DNA from 3 places in the Paracoccus sp. TD-10 genome. Region 1 is predicted to be linked to each of the others. Evidence: riboswitches for the same ligand, from Rfam matches in the RefSeq annotation. Region 1 holds a riboswitch; each other region holds the start of a gene.
The links. Region 1 has a riboswitch for cobalamin ahead of ACNKFW_RS14370 (TonB-dependent receptor plug domain-containing protein). Riboswitches for the same ligand answer to the same signal wherever they lie in the genome.
Positions count from the first base shown of each region.

Region 2: it holds a riboswitch for cobalamin, as region 1 does, so the genes downstream of both, ACNKFW_RS20180 (ribonucleoside triphosphate reductase) here and ACNKFW_RS14370 (TonB-dependent receptor plug domain-containing protein) in region 1, are expected to answer to the same signal.
Region 3: it holds a riboswitch for cobalamin, as region 1 does, so the genes downstream of both, ACNKFW_RS10100 (CbtB domain-containing protein) here and ACNKFW_RS14370 (TonB-dependent receptor plug domain-containing protein) in region 1, are expected to answer to the same signal.

Region 1 is NZ_CP182419.1:689,405-694,883, reverse strand. It holds gene ACNKFW_RS14375 (SLC13 family permease) at 1-1,135, opposite strand, end outside; cobalamin riboswitch at 1,268-1,484, shown strand; gene ACNKFW_RS14370 (TonB-dependent receptor plug domain-containing protein) at 1,617-3,536, shown strand; gene ACNKFW_RS14365 (ABC transporter substrate-binding protein) at 3,530-4,381, shown strand; gene ACNKFW_RS14360 (FecCD family ABC transporter permease) at 4,378-5,370, shown strand; gene ACNKFW_RS14355 (ABC transporter ATP-binding protein) at 5,373-5,479, shown strand, end outside.
Region 2 is NZ_CP182420.1:293,461-298,939, forward strand. It holds gene ACNKFW_RS20175 (TonB-dependent receptor) at 1-1,570, shown strand, start outside; cobalamin riboswitch at 1,817-2,030, shown strand; gene ACNKFW_RS20180 (ribonucleoside triphosphate reductase) at 2,230-3,975, shown strand; gene nrdD (anaerobic ribonucleoside-triphosphate reductase) at 3,990-4,172, shown strand; gene ACNKFW_RS20190 (anaerobic ribonucleoside-triphosphate reductase activating protein) at 4,165-4,791, shown strand; partial or broken gene ACNKFW_RS20195 (MmgE/PrpD family protein) at 5,199-5,479, opposite strand, start outside.
Region 3 is NZ_CP182418.1:2,032,673-2,038,151, forward strand. It holds gene leuC (3-isopropylmalate dehydratase large subunit) at 1-595, shown strand, start outside; gene ACNKFW_RS10085 (hypothetical protein) at 613-1,194, opposite strand; gene leuD (3-isopropylmalate dehydratase small subunit) at 1,284-1,889, shown strand; gene ACNKFW_RS10095 (endonuclease/exonuclease/phosphatase family protein) at 1,880-2,932, shown strand; cobalamin riboswitch at 3,100-3,304, shown strand; gene ACNKFW_RS10100 (CbtB domain-containing protein) at 3,341-3,517, shown strand; gene ACNKFW_RS10105 (CbtA family protein) at 3,517-4,215, shown strand; gene ACNKFW_RS10110 (hypothetical protein) at 4,285-4,818, shown strand; gene bluB (5,6-dimethylbenzimidazole synthase) at 4,818-5,441, shown strand; gene ACNKFW_RS10120 (hypothetical protein) at 5,475-5,479, opposite strand, start outside.

The DNA.
Region 1 (5,479 bases):
GCATCCGCTCGGGCAGGCGGTCGATCGGCCCCTGCACCAGCAGCACGTCGCCGGCCGCCAGCACCGTCTGGCTGAGCCGCTGGGTCATGCGATGCCCGGCGCGCGAGATGGCGATCAGGTTCACGCCATGCTGGTCGAAAAGCGCGATCCGCCCCACGCTTTGCCCCACCAGCAGCGAGGCGGGCGCGATCACCGCCTCGATCACACCGATCTGGTCGGCAGGCAGGCCCTCCTCGGCGGCCGCATCCTGCCGGGTCAGTTCCATGCCCAGCTTGGTCACGGCGCGTTCCAACGCATTCGGCTCGCCGCGCAGAAGCAGCGTGTCGCCGACGCGGATCACCGTGTCGGGCAGTGTCACCGCGCGACGGACGTCGCCCCGGATCAGCCCGGTGACGGCCACCTCGCCATCGACGGCGCCCAGATAGTCGCCCACCGTCATGCCGACGATATCGGCGCCCTCGGGGACGGTGGCTTCGGTGTGATAGTCGCTGATGTTCACCGCCTCGCTCAGCGAGGCCGTGGCACGGCGGTCGCGCGGCAGCAGCCGATGGGCGAAAAGCAGAAAGACCAGCCCCACCAGCGACAGCCCGAGGCCGACCGGCGCATAGTCGAACATGGTGAAGGGCTGGCCCGTCATCTGCTCGCGCACCCGCGAGACGATGATGTTGGGCGAGGTGCCGACCAGCGTGATCAGCCCGCCCAGGAGCGAGCCGAAGGCCATCGGCATCAGATAGGCCGAGGGCGAATGCCCCGAGCGCCGCGCCATCTTCAGCGCGGCGGGCATCAGCATGGCCAGCGCGCCGATGTTCTTGACCAGCGCCGACAGGCCCGTGACCGAGCCGACCAGCACCAGCAGCTGCCAGCGCAGGGCCCGCAACCGCCCCAGCATCCGGCGCATCACCGCCTCGATCACGCCCGAGCGCGAGATGCCGGCGCTGACCACCAGCGCGCTGCCGACGATGATGACGATATCGTCGCTGAAGCCGCGGAACGCCTCGTCCGGCTTGACCGTGCCCGCCACCAGCGAGGCCAACAGCGCGATCATCGCCACCACGTCGTAGCGCAGCCGCCCCCAGACGAACAGCACCATCATCGCGCAAAGGATCAGCACGGCCAGGAGCTGCGGCATGGCCATGTGGCTTGACCCTCCCTTTCGTCGGATACGCTATCCAATGCCGCAGGCCGGCGGGCGGTTCCGCGGCAGGACAGGTTGTCGCGGCCGCCCGGCGGCACCGGATTGGCGCTTGACAGCCCTTGCCCGGCTGCGGCAATGCAGGGCCGCTACGGTTCCGGCGGATCTGCGCCGGATCAAAAGGGAACACCGGTGCGCCCATGGGCCGCGATGCGGCCGGGGCAAGGTCGGGACTGCCCCCGCAACTGTAAGCGGTGAGCGACGGTCGAACGTGCCACTGGGATCTCCTGGGAAGGCCGGCCCGAGCAGCGATCCGCGAGCCAGGAGACCTGCCGTGGCGATCACCCATTTCCGGCGCGGGGCGCGTCTGGAAAGCGGCCGTTCCGCAGAGGTGACGATCGCCGTCCTGCGGTCGGGCCTGCCAGCCTTTCCACAGGGCATTTCTGCAAATCGCGGGCCTGGCCCGCGCTGGAAAGGCTTTGGAATGTTCAGAACCCCGCTTTCGCTGCTGGCCACAACCGCCGCCGTACTGCCCGCCGCCCTGTTGCCCTGTGCCGCCACGGGCCAGCAGGTCCAGGACCAGGTCGTGCTTGACACCCTGGTCCTGTCCGCCGGCCTGTCGCCGGTGGCCGAAAGCGCCTATGGCCGCGCCCATACCGTGCTGACCAGCGAAGACCTGCAAAGCCGCCGGGTCATCACCGTCCAGGACGCTTTGCGCACGGTCCCCGGACTTTCCGTCACCTCGACCGGCGAAACGGTGGCCAAGATCCGCATCCGCGGCGGCGAATCCAATCACGTGCTGGTGCTGATCGACGGGGTCGAGGCCAATTCCCCCGGCAACGGCGACTATATCTTCAGCGGCATGCTGGCCGAGGACATCGAGCGCATCGAGGTGCTGCGCGGCCCGCAATCCGCCATCTACGGCGCCAATGCCGCATCCGGCGTCATCTCGATCACCACCCGTCGCGCCTCTGCGCAGGGGCCGGGCTATGGCGGCACGGTCGAGATCGGCGGGTTGGACACCCGCACCGCCAGCGCCTTTGTGCAGGCGGGGGACGGGCGCGGCAGCATCAGCCTGTCCGCGGTGGCGCGCCGCACCGATGGCGAGGACGAATCGCGCAGCCCCGGCGGGGATACCGAGTTCAACCGGCAGCGCGTGCTGGGCCTGAACGGCTCATATGATCTGACCGAAAGCGCGACCGTCGGTTTCACGCTTAGGCGCATCTGGCAGGAATACGGTTATGACCGGGCCGTCTCTTTCGTGGATTCGCCCGACGACTATATCGTCGACGCACCGCTGACCGCCGACCGGGACGAAACCTATGGTTCGCTGTGGCTGGAAGGCGAAGCTTTCGGCGGCAGGCTGCTCAACCGCTTTGCCGTCTCTGGCGCCAACCAGAACACGGCGCATTTCAACGGCGGCCTGCCGGATTACAGCGACGCCTCGCGGCTGCGGAACTTCAAATATACCGGCAGTTGGGCGCTGGATGGCGGCAATGCCCGCGATGCCGCGCAAAAGCTGAATGTGGCGGTGCAGAAGAAACGCGAGATCTACGAGAACTCCTTTGCATCGGGCGGCCGGTACGAGCGCGACACGAAATCGGCCTCTCTGGAATATCAGGGACAGTTCGACAACGGGATCGGCGTCCAGGCCGGCATGCGGCGCGATTTCAACGACGATTTCCGCCATGCGACCACCTGGAACATCGCCGCGGCATGGCAGGTGCCCGGCCGCGACCTGCGTCTGCGCGCAGCGGCCGGCAAAGCCATCGTCAATCCCACCATGTTCGAACTTTATGGCTATGCGCCGGGCAGCTATGACGGCAATGCCGATCTGACGCCCGAAACCAGCCGCAGCCAGGAAATCGGCGCCGACTGGAACTTTGCCGCGGGGCGGGGCGCGCTGGGAGTGACGCTTTTCACCAGCAAGGTCGAGGATATGATCATCGGGACCGGCAACACGTCGCAAAACCTTGACGGCACCAGCAAGCGCAAGGGGTTCGAGGCCGACCTGGAATATGAAGCGACCGACTGGCTTCGGCTGGGCGCGACCTATACCTACACGGATGCCCGCACAGAGGACGACCAGCCCGTCGTGCGCCAGCCCCGCCACCTGCTTGGCCTGCGCGCGACGGCCGATATTGCGCAGGGGCGCGGTTCGGTCACAGCCGATCTGCGCTATGCCGGCAGCAGTTACGACGCGGAATGGTTCAGGAACTACAGCCCGCCGACCACCGAATTGCCCGATTACGTCACCGTCAACCTGGCCGCCGGCTATGACCTGACCGAAAACCTGCGCCTGACAGGCCGCGTGGTGAACCTGTTCGACCGGGACTATTCCGAATCCTGGGGCTATTACGGTCAGGGCCGCACCCTTTACGCCGGCCTGACGGCGAAATGGTAAGGCGGCTCGGCCTTGTCGCCGGCCTTCTGGCCGGCCTGATCCTGCCGGGATTTTTCCAGCCCGGCGCGGCCGAGCCGCCGCGCCGGGTGCTGTCGATGAACCTCTGCACCGACCAGCTGGCGCTGATGCTGGCGGCGCCGGGCCAGCTGGTCTCGGTCTCCTATCTGGCGCAGGATCCGACCGCCTCGGCCATGGCGGATCAGGCGGCGCGGCTGCCTTTCAACCACGGCCTGGCCGAGGAAATCTTCCTGATGCGGCCCGATCTGGTGCTGGCCGGGGCATGGTCCACGCCCGAGACCATCCGGCTGCTCAAGCGCCTGGAGATCCCGGTCGAGATGTTCCCGATCGAAACCGACATCGCCGGCATCCGCGCCAATATCCGCCGTATGGGCGAGGTGCTGGGGCGCGAGGCCCAGGCCCAAGCGATGCTGGCGCGTTTCGACGCCGACCTGGCGCGGCTGGCCGATGCGCCGCCGGGGCCGCGGCCGCGCGCGGCGCTTTACATGGCCAACGGCTACAGTTCCGGCCGCGACAGCCTGGCCGGGCAGATCGTGGATCTGGCCGGATTCGACAATATCGCCGATGAACTCGGCCTGCCGGCAGGCGGGACGCTGGCGCTGGAATCGCTGCTGCTTGCCGATCCCGACCTGCTGATCGAGGGCCGCCGCTACGAGGGCCATGCCCGCGCGCAGGAGATGCTGGACCACCCGGCGCTGAAGGCGCTGAGCCGGGGCAGGCCGGCCGAGGTCATCTCGGACCCCGACTGGATCTGCGGCACTCCCTTCATCCTGCGTGCCGTGGCGGGGCTGCGCGACGCGCGGCTGGCCCTGCGGGACGCGCCATGAACCGGCAGGGCCTGCTTTTCGCCGGGCTTTCCGCGCTGGTCGCGGCGCTGTTCCTGGCCTCGCTGCTGACCGGCCCGGCCGGCATCGGTCCCGGTGAAAGCCTGGCCGCGCTGTTTCGCGGCGGCGACGACCTGCTGGCGTTGGTGATGCGCGAATTGCGCCTGCCGCGCGCCATCCTGGGGCTGATGGTCGGGGCGGCGCTGGGAATGGCGGGTGCGGTGCTGCAAGGCTTCCTGCGCAACCCGCTGGCCGAGCCGGGGCTGATCGGCACCAGCGCCTCGGCCGCGCTGGGGGCGGTGCTGGCGATCCAGACCGGGCTTTCCGCCGCCTTTCCCCTGGGCCTGCCGCTGGCGGCGCTGGCGGGCGCGGCGCTGTCGGTGCTGCTGGTGCTGATGCTTGCCGGGCCGCGCGGCGGCACGCTGGCGCTGATCCTGGCCGGCATCGCCATCTCGGCGCTGGCGGGGGCCGCGACCTCGCTGGTGCTGAACCTGTCGCCCAATCCCTTTGCCATCAATGAGATCGTGTTCTGGATGATGGGCTCGCTGGCTGACCGTTCGATGCTGCATGTCTGGATCGCGGCACCCTTCATGCTGCTGGGCTTCGCCCTGCTCTGGCCCATGCGCCCCGCGCTCGAGGCCCTGACGCTGGGCGAGGACGCGGCGGCCTCCAGCGGTGTGCACCTGGGCCGGCTGCGGCTGATGCTGGTCGCGGGCATCGCGGCGCTGATCGGCGGCGCCACGGCGGTCGCCGGCACGGTGGGCTTCGTCGGGCTGGTGGTGCCGCATGTGCTGCGCCGTGCCGTCGGCGCCAGCCCGGCGCGGCTGGTCCCGGCAGCGGCGCTGGGGGGCGCGGCCACGGTGCTGGCCGCCGACATCGCGGTGCGCTGGCTGGCACCGGGTCGCGACCTGAAGCTCGGGGTGCTCACGGCGCTGGTCGGCGCACCCTTCTTCCTGCACCTGATCCTGAAAACCCGGCGCGAGGGGCTGTGACCATGCTGGAGCTTCGCGCCCTTTCGCTCGACCGCGGCGGCCAGGCGGTGCTGGACGGCATCGACCTCAGCATCGGCGCGGGCGAGTTCGTGGGCCTGCTTGGTCCGAA
Region 2 (5,479 bases), on a different replicon from region 1:
CGTCAAGACCAAGGATCCGACTTTCCAGCCCGAGGGCGCCGCGCAGCTGGAATATGGCAGCCACAGCCGCCGCCGCGCCAGCCTGATGGCCTCGGGGCCCTTGTCCGAGGATCTGGCCGGGCGCATCGCCGTCGACTACTGGGCGCGCGACAATTACATCGACTATACCAACCCCGCCTTCGCGGTGGGCTCGACCGACCAGAATCATGAATCCCGCACCATCCGCGCCAAGCTGCTGTGGCAGCCGCAGGAGATCCCGGGGCTCGAGGGCAAGCTGACCTTCTCGCACAGCCTGACCAACCGGCCGAACTGGGAAGCCGCGACCGAGCCCTATGAGGATCTGGAAAGCGCCACCGCCTCGAATCCCAGCTGGCGGCTGCGCACGAACACCACCATCCTTGATGTCAGCTATGAATTCGGCAATGGCTGGACGTTGTTCAACCAGCTGCAATATTCCGACATCTGGGTCAAACGCTCGACCGAGCCGGTCAGCGCGGGCACAGCGATCCTGGATCAGGACGTGACCTCGAACGAGACGCGCGTAACCTTCGGGACGCCCGAAGACCAGTTCAGCGGCGTAGCGGGACTGTTCGTCTCGCGCACCGATTCGGACGAGCTTCTGGATTACCGCGGCACCACCACCTATGACGACCGCAAGGACAGCCTGGGGATATTCGCCGAAACCACCTGGCGCCTTGCCGACCGCTGGAGCCTGACCGGCGGGCTGCGCTATCAGCGCGACGACATCACCCGGCGCGGCGTGTCGAGCTTTACCCCGAACGTGCTGGATTACGACGAAAGCTTCGACGCCTGGCTGCCCAGGATCGCGCTGGCCTATGACCTGGACGCATCGACCCGCATCGGCGCCATGATCAGCAAGGGTTACAACCCAGGCGGGGTGACGCTGAACCTGACCAGCGGGGAATACGTGCCCTTCGACGCCGAGACCTCGTGGAACTACGAGATCTTCGGCCGCACCCGGTTGCTCGACGACCGGCTGGAACTGACCGGCAACCTGTTCTACACCCAGCTCCATGATGCGCAGCGCTATGTCGTGACCAGCCTGCCCGAGAACATCGGCAGTTCGATCACCGTCAATGCCGAGCGCGCCAAGTCCTATGGCCTGGAACTGGGGATGGACTATCTGCTGCGCGACAATCTGCGGGTCAAGGCGGGGCTGGGCCTGTTGCATACCGAGATCAGCCGCTTCACCAGCGCGGCGGCGGATTACCAGGGCCATCGCTTCGGCCGGTCCCCGGACTATACGCTTTCGCTGGCGGCCGATTGGGACATCACCCCGGAATGGCGGCTCAGCGGCCAGCTGCGCCATACCGACGGCTATTATTCCGACGACAACGAGGACCGCGACACCTGGGTCGATTCCTATACCGTGGCCAATGCCCGGCTGACTTGGCAACCGCGCGAGAACCTGCAGGCCTTCGCCTATGTCAACAACCTGTTCGACGACCGCTCGGTGACCTATCTGCGGGCCAGCCGCTCGATCGGCGGCTTCGAGGCCACCGTGGTCGAGCCACGCGAGCTGGGTATCGGCCTGAAGATGACCTTCTGATGCGAACGAATGCCCCGACAAGGATCGGGGCATTCATCTTCTCTAAGAGCCTGCTGATCCATCGGGCCTGGACTGGCCGGTTCCGAATTGTACGACGCTCTACCACAAGCAGAAAATTTGCATGTACAAAACCGTATCGGCCTGCTTCAGGTCCGCTGCACCCGTTGTTGTGAGCGGTCTGACTTCCTCTCTTGGACAAAGTGTCGCAGGTCAATACAACATCTTGACGGATACGGCGCCTTAATCCCTATATGTAGGCATCACGGTTCTTTCGGGTCGATCCGGCCCGAAAGCGAAGAGGGAAGCCGGTGCGCCTTTCGGAGCAAGGCCGGCGCTGCCCCCGCAACTGTAAGCAGCGAGCCTGCGCCGGATCACGCCACTGGTGCCGCACGGCATTGGGAAGGCCGGCAAGGGCCGCGACCTGCGAGCCAGGAGACCTGCCGTGACGATGACGATGAACCACGGGCGGGGTGTCCCGGCGGTGCGCCTGGCAATGCGGCCTTGTCGCCGCAGGGCTCCATGCGTCCTGGCCTGCCCCGCCCACAGCAGCACGGGGAACAGATGCGGCCATTCTTCACCACCAGACCTGCCGAGGCCGGCGTCGCCGTCCGCAGCACCGCAAGGGCGGCAGCAAGCCGCAGGCAAGGGAGGGCGCGTTGATGCCGGCGCCGCTTACGCCCCCGCCCGCCGCGCCGGCAAGGGATGTCGCCGTCGATGTCGCCTCGTCGGTCAACGAATACTTGGACCGTGCCGATTGGCGGGTGAATGCCAACGCCAACCAGGACTATTCGCTCGGCGGGCTGATCCTGAACGTCTCGGGCAAGGTGGTGGCCAACTACTGGCTGTCGCATGTCTATCCGCTTGCCGTGGGCGAGGCGCACCGCCGGGGCGACCTGCATATCCACGACCTCGACATGCTGGCCGGCTATTGCGCCGGCTGGTCGCTGCGCACCTTGCTGACCGAGGGCTTCAACGGCGTCCCCGGCAAGGTCGAGGCCGGGCCGCCGAAACGCCTGTCCAGCGCCATCGGCCAGATCGTGAACTTCCTGGGAACGCTGCAAAACGAATGGGCCGGCGCGCAGGCCTTCAGTTCCTTCGACACCTATATGGCCCCCTTCATCCGCAAGGATGGCTTGGGCTATGCCGAGGTGCGGCAGGCCATGCAGGAGCTGATCTTCAACCTCAACGTCCCCTCGCGCTGGGGCACGCAGACCCCGTTCACCAACCTGACCTTCGACTGGGTCTGCCCCGAGGATCTGCGCGACCAGGTGCCCGTGATCGGCGGTCAGCCAATGAATTTCACCTATGGCGCCTTGCAGGCCGAGATGGACATGATCAACCGCGCCTATATCGAGGTGATGACGCGCGGCGACGAAAAGGGCCGGGTCTTCACCTTTCCGATCCCGACCTACAACATCACGCCGGACTTTCCCTGGGACAGCGAGAACGCCAAGCTGCTGTTCGCGATGACGGCGAAATACGGCCTGCCCTATTTCCAGAACTTCCTGAACTCGGACCTCAAGCCGAACATGGTGCGGTCCATGTGCTGCCGGCTGCAACTGGACCTGACCGAGCTGCTGAAACGCGGCAACGGCCTGTTCGGCAGCGCCGAGCAGACCGGCTCGCTGGGCGTCGTCACCGTCAACTGCGCGCGGCTGGGCCATCTGCACAAGGGCAACGAGGCCGGGCTCCGGCGTCGCCTGGACGAATTGCTCGACCTGGGCCGCGACAGCCTGGAGATCAAGCGCCGGGTGATCCAGCGGCTGATGGACGACGGGCTGTTTCCCTATAGCCGGCGCTACCTGGGCACGCTGCGCAACCATTTTTCGACCCTGGGCGTGAACGGCATCAACGAGATGATCCGCAACTTCACCGACGATGCACATGACATCACCACGAGCTGGGGCCATGGCTTCGCGCTGCGGCTGCTCGACCATCTGCGGGCGCGCATCACCGCCTTCCAGGAACAGACCGGACATCTCTATAACTTGGAGGCGACGCCGGCAGAGGGCACCACCTATCGCTTCGCCAAGGAGGACCGCAAGCGTTTCCCCGGCATTCTCCAGGCCGGCACCGAACACGAGCCTTACTACACAAACTCGAGCCAGCTTCCGGTCGGCTTTACCGACGACCCGTTCGAGGCGCTGGAACGGCAAGAGGCGCTGCAGCGCAAATACACCGGCGGCACGGTCTTGCATCTCTACATGGGCACGCAGCTGTCCTCGGCCGAGGCCTGCCGCAAGCTGGTGCGCCGGGCACTGGAGAACTTCGGCCTGCCCTACATCACCGTCACGCCGACATTCTCGGTCTGCCCCAGGCATGGCCATATCGCGGGCGAACACGCGTTCTGCCCGCGCTGCGACGAAGAGCTTATCGCGAAAAAGCGGCAATCGGCCGCGCATTGAGAAAGGAAAAGACCATGTTCGACGACCGGAAAACCGGACCGGAAGAGATCCTGCTGGCGGATGAGGAACGCCAGCCCTGCGAGATCTGGACGCGGGTGATGGGCTATCACCGCCCGGTATCCTCGTTCAACCGCGGCAAGAAGGGCGAATTCCGCGAGCGGCTGTATTTCAGCGAGCGGCAGGCCGATCTTGGCTGAGATCCGCATCGGCGGCCTGCAGCGCCTCTCCAGCTGCGACTGGCCGGGCGAGCTGGTCGCCACCCTTTTCCTGCAGGGCTGTCCCTGGGACTGCCCCTATTGCCACAACCCGCATCTCATCCCGCCCGAGGCCGAGGGGGCGCTGGATTGGCAAGAGATCCTGGGCTTTCTGGCGGGACGGCGCAGCCTGCTCGACGGCGTGGTGTTCTCGGGCGGGGAACCGACGCTTCAGCGCGGCCTGCCCCAGGCGATGCGGGCGGTCCGGGACCTGGGGTTCAGGACCGGCCTGCATACGGCCGGCCCTTACCCGGCCCGGCTTGCGGCGGTGCTGCCGCTTTGCGACTGGGTCGGCTTCGACGTGAAGGCGCCGTTTTCCGGCTATCGGCGGGTGACGGGCGCGGCCGGCAGCGGCGACAGGGCCAGGGAAAGCCTGCGGCTGCTGCTGGCCAGCGGCACGGCCCATCAGGTGCGCACGACGGTCGATCCCGAACTGATCGACGAGGCGGCACTGGCGCAGATGGGCGCGGAACTGGCGGCGCTGGGTGTCGCCGACCATGTCTTGCAGACCTGCCGCCACACCGGCGTGCGGCGGAGCCGACCCGTTCACCTGCGGGACTGAAGGTCCGGCCCCTTCCGCGCGGCCGGCATATCGCCGCGAAGCTGCTGGCGGATGGACCGGCGGAGCGGTAAGCGCTTGCGCCCTGCGCGGGCAGCACGCTGCGGGCGATGGATCGGTCCAGCGCCTCGAAGGCATTGAGCCCGATCGCGTCGTAAAGCTCGGCCCGGGGTCTGCATCTCGGGCAGCATGGCCGTCGTCGCGCCGTCGCGGGCCAGCGCGGCGTAAAGCCGCTCTTGCGCCTTGTTGGCCACCCGCAGCGACGAGACCGGCCAGATCACCATGTCATAGCCCAGCTCCTGGAACTCCTCGGCGGTCAGGGCGGGGGTGCGGCCAAACTCGGTCATGTTGGCCAGCAGCTTCACGCCGGGCAGGCGGGCGCGGACCTCGCGGAACATCTCGACCGAGGTCAGCCGCCCGGCGGGCAGGTCGTGCAGGCCTTGCACCGCGTCGAGGAAGCGGTGCTGCTCGGCGGTGGCGATGATGCCGTCCGACAGGGTCAGGAACTTCTGGACATAGTTTTCCCGCACGAAGGGGCGGGTGCCGTCGGGATGGGCGTCGGCCAGCGCCAGTTCGTCCTCGATCACCCGGCCGTCCCTGAGCGTGACCGCGACGCGGCCGCCGAACGCCTTTTCGCGCGGGTCGCGGGCGTGATAGCGCCGCGTCCATTCCGGGTCTTCGACGGTGGTGA
Region 3 (5,479 bases), on a different replicon from region 1:
TTGGGACAAGGTCGTCACCATACGCGGCGAGGACATCGCCCCGGTCGTGACCTGGGGCACCTCGCCCGAGGACGTGCTGCCGATCACCGGCACGGTCCCCGCCCCCGAGGATTTCGAGGGCGGCAAGGTCGAGGCCGCGCGCCGCAGCCTCGACTACATGGGCCTGAAGCCGGGCACGCCGCTGAACCAGATCAAGATCGACGCGGTCTTCATCGGTTCCTGCACCAATGGCCGGATCGAGGATCTGCGCGCCGCCGCCGGCATCCTCAAGGGCCACAAGCTGGCGCCGGGCGTGCGCGGCATGGTCGTGCCGGGCTCGGGCCTGGTCAGAATGCAGGCCGAAGAGGAGGGTCTGGACAAGATCTTCATCGACGCCGGCTTCGAATGGCGGCTGGCCGGCTGCTCGATGTGCCTGGGCATGAACCCCGACCAGCTGGCGCCCGGCGAACGCTGCGCCGCGACCTCGAACCGCAATTTCGAGGGCCGCATGGGCCGCGGCGGCCGCACCCACCTGATGTCGCCGGTCATGGCGGCGGCGGCGGGCATCAAGGGCCACCTGACCGATGTGCGCGAACTGCTGGCGGAAACCGTCTGATGCTTCGGGCGGGGCCCCTAGCGGCCCCGCCGCAGAAGCATCAGGGCGTTGATCGCGATCAGCACCAGCCCGGCGTTCTCGAACCAGAAATTGAGCCCGAGCTTCGCGAAGTCCAGGCTGAGGAGCCTGTCCACATGATGAAAGCCCACCGCGCGCACCAGCACGAAGCCGCACAGCAAAGCCAGCCCCGCCAGGGCAAGGCCGTTGCGGCGCATGCGCCCGCGCAGGGTGTTCGTCGCCCAGGCCAGCGCGATCGCCACGCCCAGCACCAGCCCGGCGACGAAGGCCAGCTGCACCAGATGGCGGTCGTCGTACCAGCCCTGCGCCCGCGCCATGCAGCGCCCGGCAGCCGTCAGCGCGGTCTGCAGGTCAAGCTGCTTGTTCAGCCCCAGGAAGGCCATCAGCCCGGCGGTCGTCAGCCACAGCCCGCGCGCAGCGCCGGCCGGACGGCGGCGCAGCACCATGACGGCCAGCACGAAGCATATCAGATACGAGAGCACCGTCAGCCAGCCGGTGATCTCGGGGTCTCCGATCTGCGGCCTCCAGTCGCGCGCGATGCAGGCGCGCAGGGCCGCAAAGCTGGAAAACCCGAAAAACATCAGCGAAGCCCTTTCCATGCCGCAAGGCGCCGGACGGGTCTCGGTTAACGGGCCACGGCGGCCCAAGTCAATTCTGCGAGGATCACGACATGGACAAGTTCACCACCCTGACCGGCATCGCGGCGCCCATGCCGCTGGTCAATATCGACACCGACATGATCATCCCGAAACAGTTCCTGAAGACGATCCACCGCTCGGGTCTGGGCAAGAACCTGTTCGACGAGATGCGCTATGACGCCGAGGGCAACGAGATCCCGGATTTCGTGCTGAACCAGCCGGCTTACCGCGAGGCACAGATCATCGTCGCCGGCGACAATTTCGGCTGCGGCTCCTCGCGCGAGCATGCGCCCTGGGCGCTGCTGGATTTCGGCATCCGCTGCGTGATCTCCACCAGCTTCGCCGACATCTTCTACAACAACTGCTTCAAGAACGGCATCCTGCCTATCGTCATGCCGCAAGAGGTGGTGGATGTGCTGATGGAGGACGCGAAAAAGGGCGCCAATGCCCGCATGACCGTGGACCTGGAAAACCTGACCGTGACCACCTCGGACGGGCAGAGCTTCCCCTTCGAACTGGACCCGTTCCGCCGCCATTGCCTGCTGAACGGGCTGGACGACATCGGCCTGACCATGGAAAAGGCCCCCGCCATCGACGCCTACGAGGCGCAGATGGCCCAGAGCCGGCCTTGGGTGTAAGGCCGCTGGCCGGGGCGGCCCTGCTTGCCATCCTGGGCCTGGCCGCCCATGCCGATCCGCTGCGGATCGCGACCTACAGCCCCGACCTGTCGCGCGACGGGCCGGGGCTTTTGTTGCGCGACCTGGGCCGCAAGGACGCTCAGATCGAGGCGGTGGTGCAGGTGCTGGCGGAAACCCGCCCCGACATCCTGCTGCTGACGCATTTCGACTGGGACCACGACGGCCGGGCGCTGGACGCCTTTGCCGCAAGGCTGGCCGAGGCCGGGCTGGACTATCCGCACCGCTTCGCCACCCGGCCGAATTCCGGCATGGCGACAGGGCTGGACCTGAACGCCGACGGGCGGCTGGGCAGCGCCGACGATGCGCAGGGCTTCGGCACCTTCTCCGGCCAGGGCGGCATGGCGATCCTGTCGCGCCACCCGATCGGGCCGGTGACGGATTACACGGCCTTCCTGTGGCGCGACCTGCCCGGCCACCTGATGCCGCCGCTGCCCGAGGAAGCGGCGGCGATCCGCCGCCTGTCCTCGACCGCGCATTGGGACGCGGTGGTCACGGTCGCCGGCCGGCCGCTGCACCTGCTCGCCATGTCCGCGACGCCGCCGGTCTTCGACGGACCCGAGGATCTGAACGGCCGGCGCAACCATGACGAGCTGGCCTTCTGGCTGCATCACCTGCCCGACGGCCCCTTCGTACTGGCCGGCAACCTGAACCTCGACCCCCTGGACAGCGAGGGCCGGCCCGAGGCGCTGGCCCGGATCATGGCGCATGTCACCGACCCCCTGCCTCGCAGCGCCGGCGGCACCGCGGCCAAAGGCGGCGTGAACGGCAGCCACAAGGGCGATCCGGCGCTGGATACCGGCGACTGGCCGGACGACAAGCCGCCGGGCAACCTGCGCGTGGATTACGTCCTGCCCGCGAAAGGGCTGGCCGTGCTGGGCTCGGGCGTGTTCTGGCCGGCCGAGGGTCCGCTGGCCGAGGCCGCGCTGGCGGCTTCCGCGCACCGGCTGGTCTGGGTCGACCTGGACTGGCCGCCGGAACCCTGATTGGCACGGCCTACCCGCCACCCGGCGATTCCGCCAGCCCGATCCCCCGCCATCTTCTTCGTTCTCCAAATACCCATGCGGCAGCGCCGCCCGCCGACCCGTCGCCCGCTCTCCGACCCCGCCGCAGCTTCCCCCCGATTCCGCTTGCCGCCGCCGCGCCATCGCAGGTAACATGAGCGTGTATCGGTGCCCCTTTCCGGGGCCAAAAGGGAATGCGGTGCGGCCCTGGGCATTCAGGACCAAATCCGCAGCCGCCCCCGCGACTGTAAGCGGAGAGCGGACGCCCATCGCGCCACTGGCCATCCGGCCGGGAAGGCGGGCGTCTGCCGTGACCCGCAAGCCAGGAGACCTGCCGATGCATGGAACCGCAACGTCGTCGGGTTGGACGACATAAGGAAAGGGTCGCAGATGACCGCAAAACCCATGACCGCCGCAGGGGCCAGCCGCGCCTCGGTGCTGTTTCCCGCCATCGCCGCCTTCGCGATCGGCTTCGGGCTGATCTTCATGTCCGGGCTGGTGCAGGCCGAGACCCTGCATGACGCCGCCCATGACGTGCGTCACGCCACCGGCTTCCCCTGCCACTGATGTTCTCGCGCATTCTGACCAGCGGATTGATCGCTGGCGCTGCAACGGGGCTGATTGCCGCCCTGTTGCAGCTTTGGTTCGTGCAGCCCGTGCTGCTGCATGCCGAACTGTATGAATCCGGCCAACTGGCGCATTTCGGCGCCGAAGCCGTCAGCGCGCATCAGGATCTGGGATCCTTCGAATGGACCCGCAACCTGCTTTCGGTCCTGTTCACCATGATGGTCTATGCCGGCTACGGGCTGATGCTGGTGGCGCTGATGGCGGTTTCCGAATCGCGGGGCAACGCGGTCACGGCGCGGCAGGGGCTGCTTTGGGGCCTGGCCGGCTATCTGACCATGCAGCTCGCCCCCGCCTTCGGCCTGGCCCCGGAAGTGCCGGGCGTCGCCGCCGCCGATGTGCAGCTCCGCGCGATCTGGTGGCTGGGCACCGCCGCCACCACCGGGCTCGCGCTGTGGCTGGTCGCCTTCGGCAAGGGCTGGGCGGCCTGGGGCGCGGCCATCGTGCTGATCCTGGCGCCGCATCTGATCGGCGCGCCGCAGCCCGACAGCTATGCCGGCCCGGTCCCGCCCGAGCTTTCGGCGGAATTCGCCGGCCGGGCGCTGGGGGCGGGCGCGATGGCCTGGGCCCTGCTCGGCCTGCTGGCCGGCTGGTTCTGGCAGCGCGAAGGCCAAGGCGCACCGGTGCCGCAGGCCGCCTGATCGGCGCCGCAACCCTTCCGGCCGGGCGTGCCTGCCGCGCCCGGCTGTTCCATGAAACGGGGAAAAGACATGGATCGCTCGATCCCGATGCTGCTGATCGGCCTGGTCTTCGGCGGCGGCATGGGCTTCGTCATCGCCGCCGCCAACGGCATCACGCTGGACGGCCACGACCACGGCGCGCATGGCCATGGCGCCCAAGCCGCGGCGCATGACCACGGCGCGCCCATCGACCTGCCCGCCGGCAGCGCCACCGCCGCGGCCCGGCTGGAGCCCGACAGCACTGCGGGCTGGAACCTGTTCATCGAGGCCGAGGGCTTCTGCTTTGCCCCCGAACATGCCGGGCTGGCCGACCGCCGGGGCGAGGGCCATGCGCATCTTTACCTCAACGGCGCCAAGATCGCCCGGCTCTACGGCCCGGCCCATCACCTCGACGCGCTGGGGCCCGGAGACCGGCTGCGGGTCGAGCTGAACTCGAACGACCACCGCCCGCTGACCGTCTCCGGCCGGCCGCTTGCCGTCGAGCTGACCGTGCCCGACCGGCCGGTGGGCATCCGCGCCGGGGCCGCGGGCCTGCCCGACAGCGCGATCTGCGCGGCGCCGTGATGGAGTTCGGCGCCGAGGACAAGGCCGCCTTGCAGCGCATCCTGCGCTGGCGCCGCGACGTGCGGCATTTCCGCGACGCCCCGGTCCCCGAACCGCTGCTGGAGGAATTGCGCGCGGCGATGGAACTGTCGCCCTCGGTCGGCAATGCCCGACCCTGGCGGGTGATCCGCGTCGAAAGCCCCGATCTGCGCGCCGCGATCCGCGCCGATTTCCTGCGCTGCAATGCCCAGGCCGCCACCCGCTACCAGGGCCGGCAGCGGCAGGCATACGATGCGCTGAAGCTGGCCGGGCTGGACCGCGCCCCGGTCTGGCTGGCCGTCTTTACCGAGATCGACCCCTCCGAGGGCCACGGTCTTGGCCGCGCCACCATGCCGCAGACCCTGCGGCAATCGACGGCCATGGCGATCCATGCGCTGTGGCTGGCGGCACGGGTGCGCAACCTGGGGCTTGGCATGGTCTCGATCCTCGATCCGGCGCGGATCGGCCCGCTGCTCGCGGTGCCCGAAAGCTGGGAGTTCTCGGCGCTGCTCTGCCTGGGCTGGCCCGAGTTCACCGACGACACGCCGCTGCTGCACCGCACCGGCTGGCAGGAAAACACCGCCCCCGGCTGGCAGCGGCGCTGAAAGGCCCCACCGCATCCGGCGGGGCCGCCTGGTTCAGG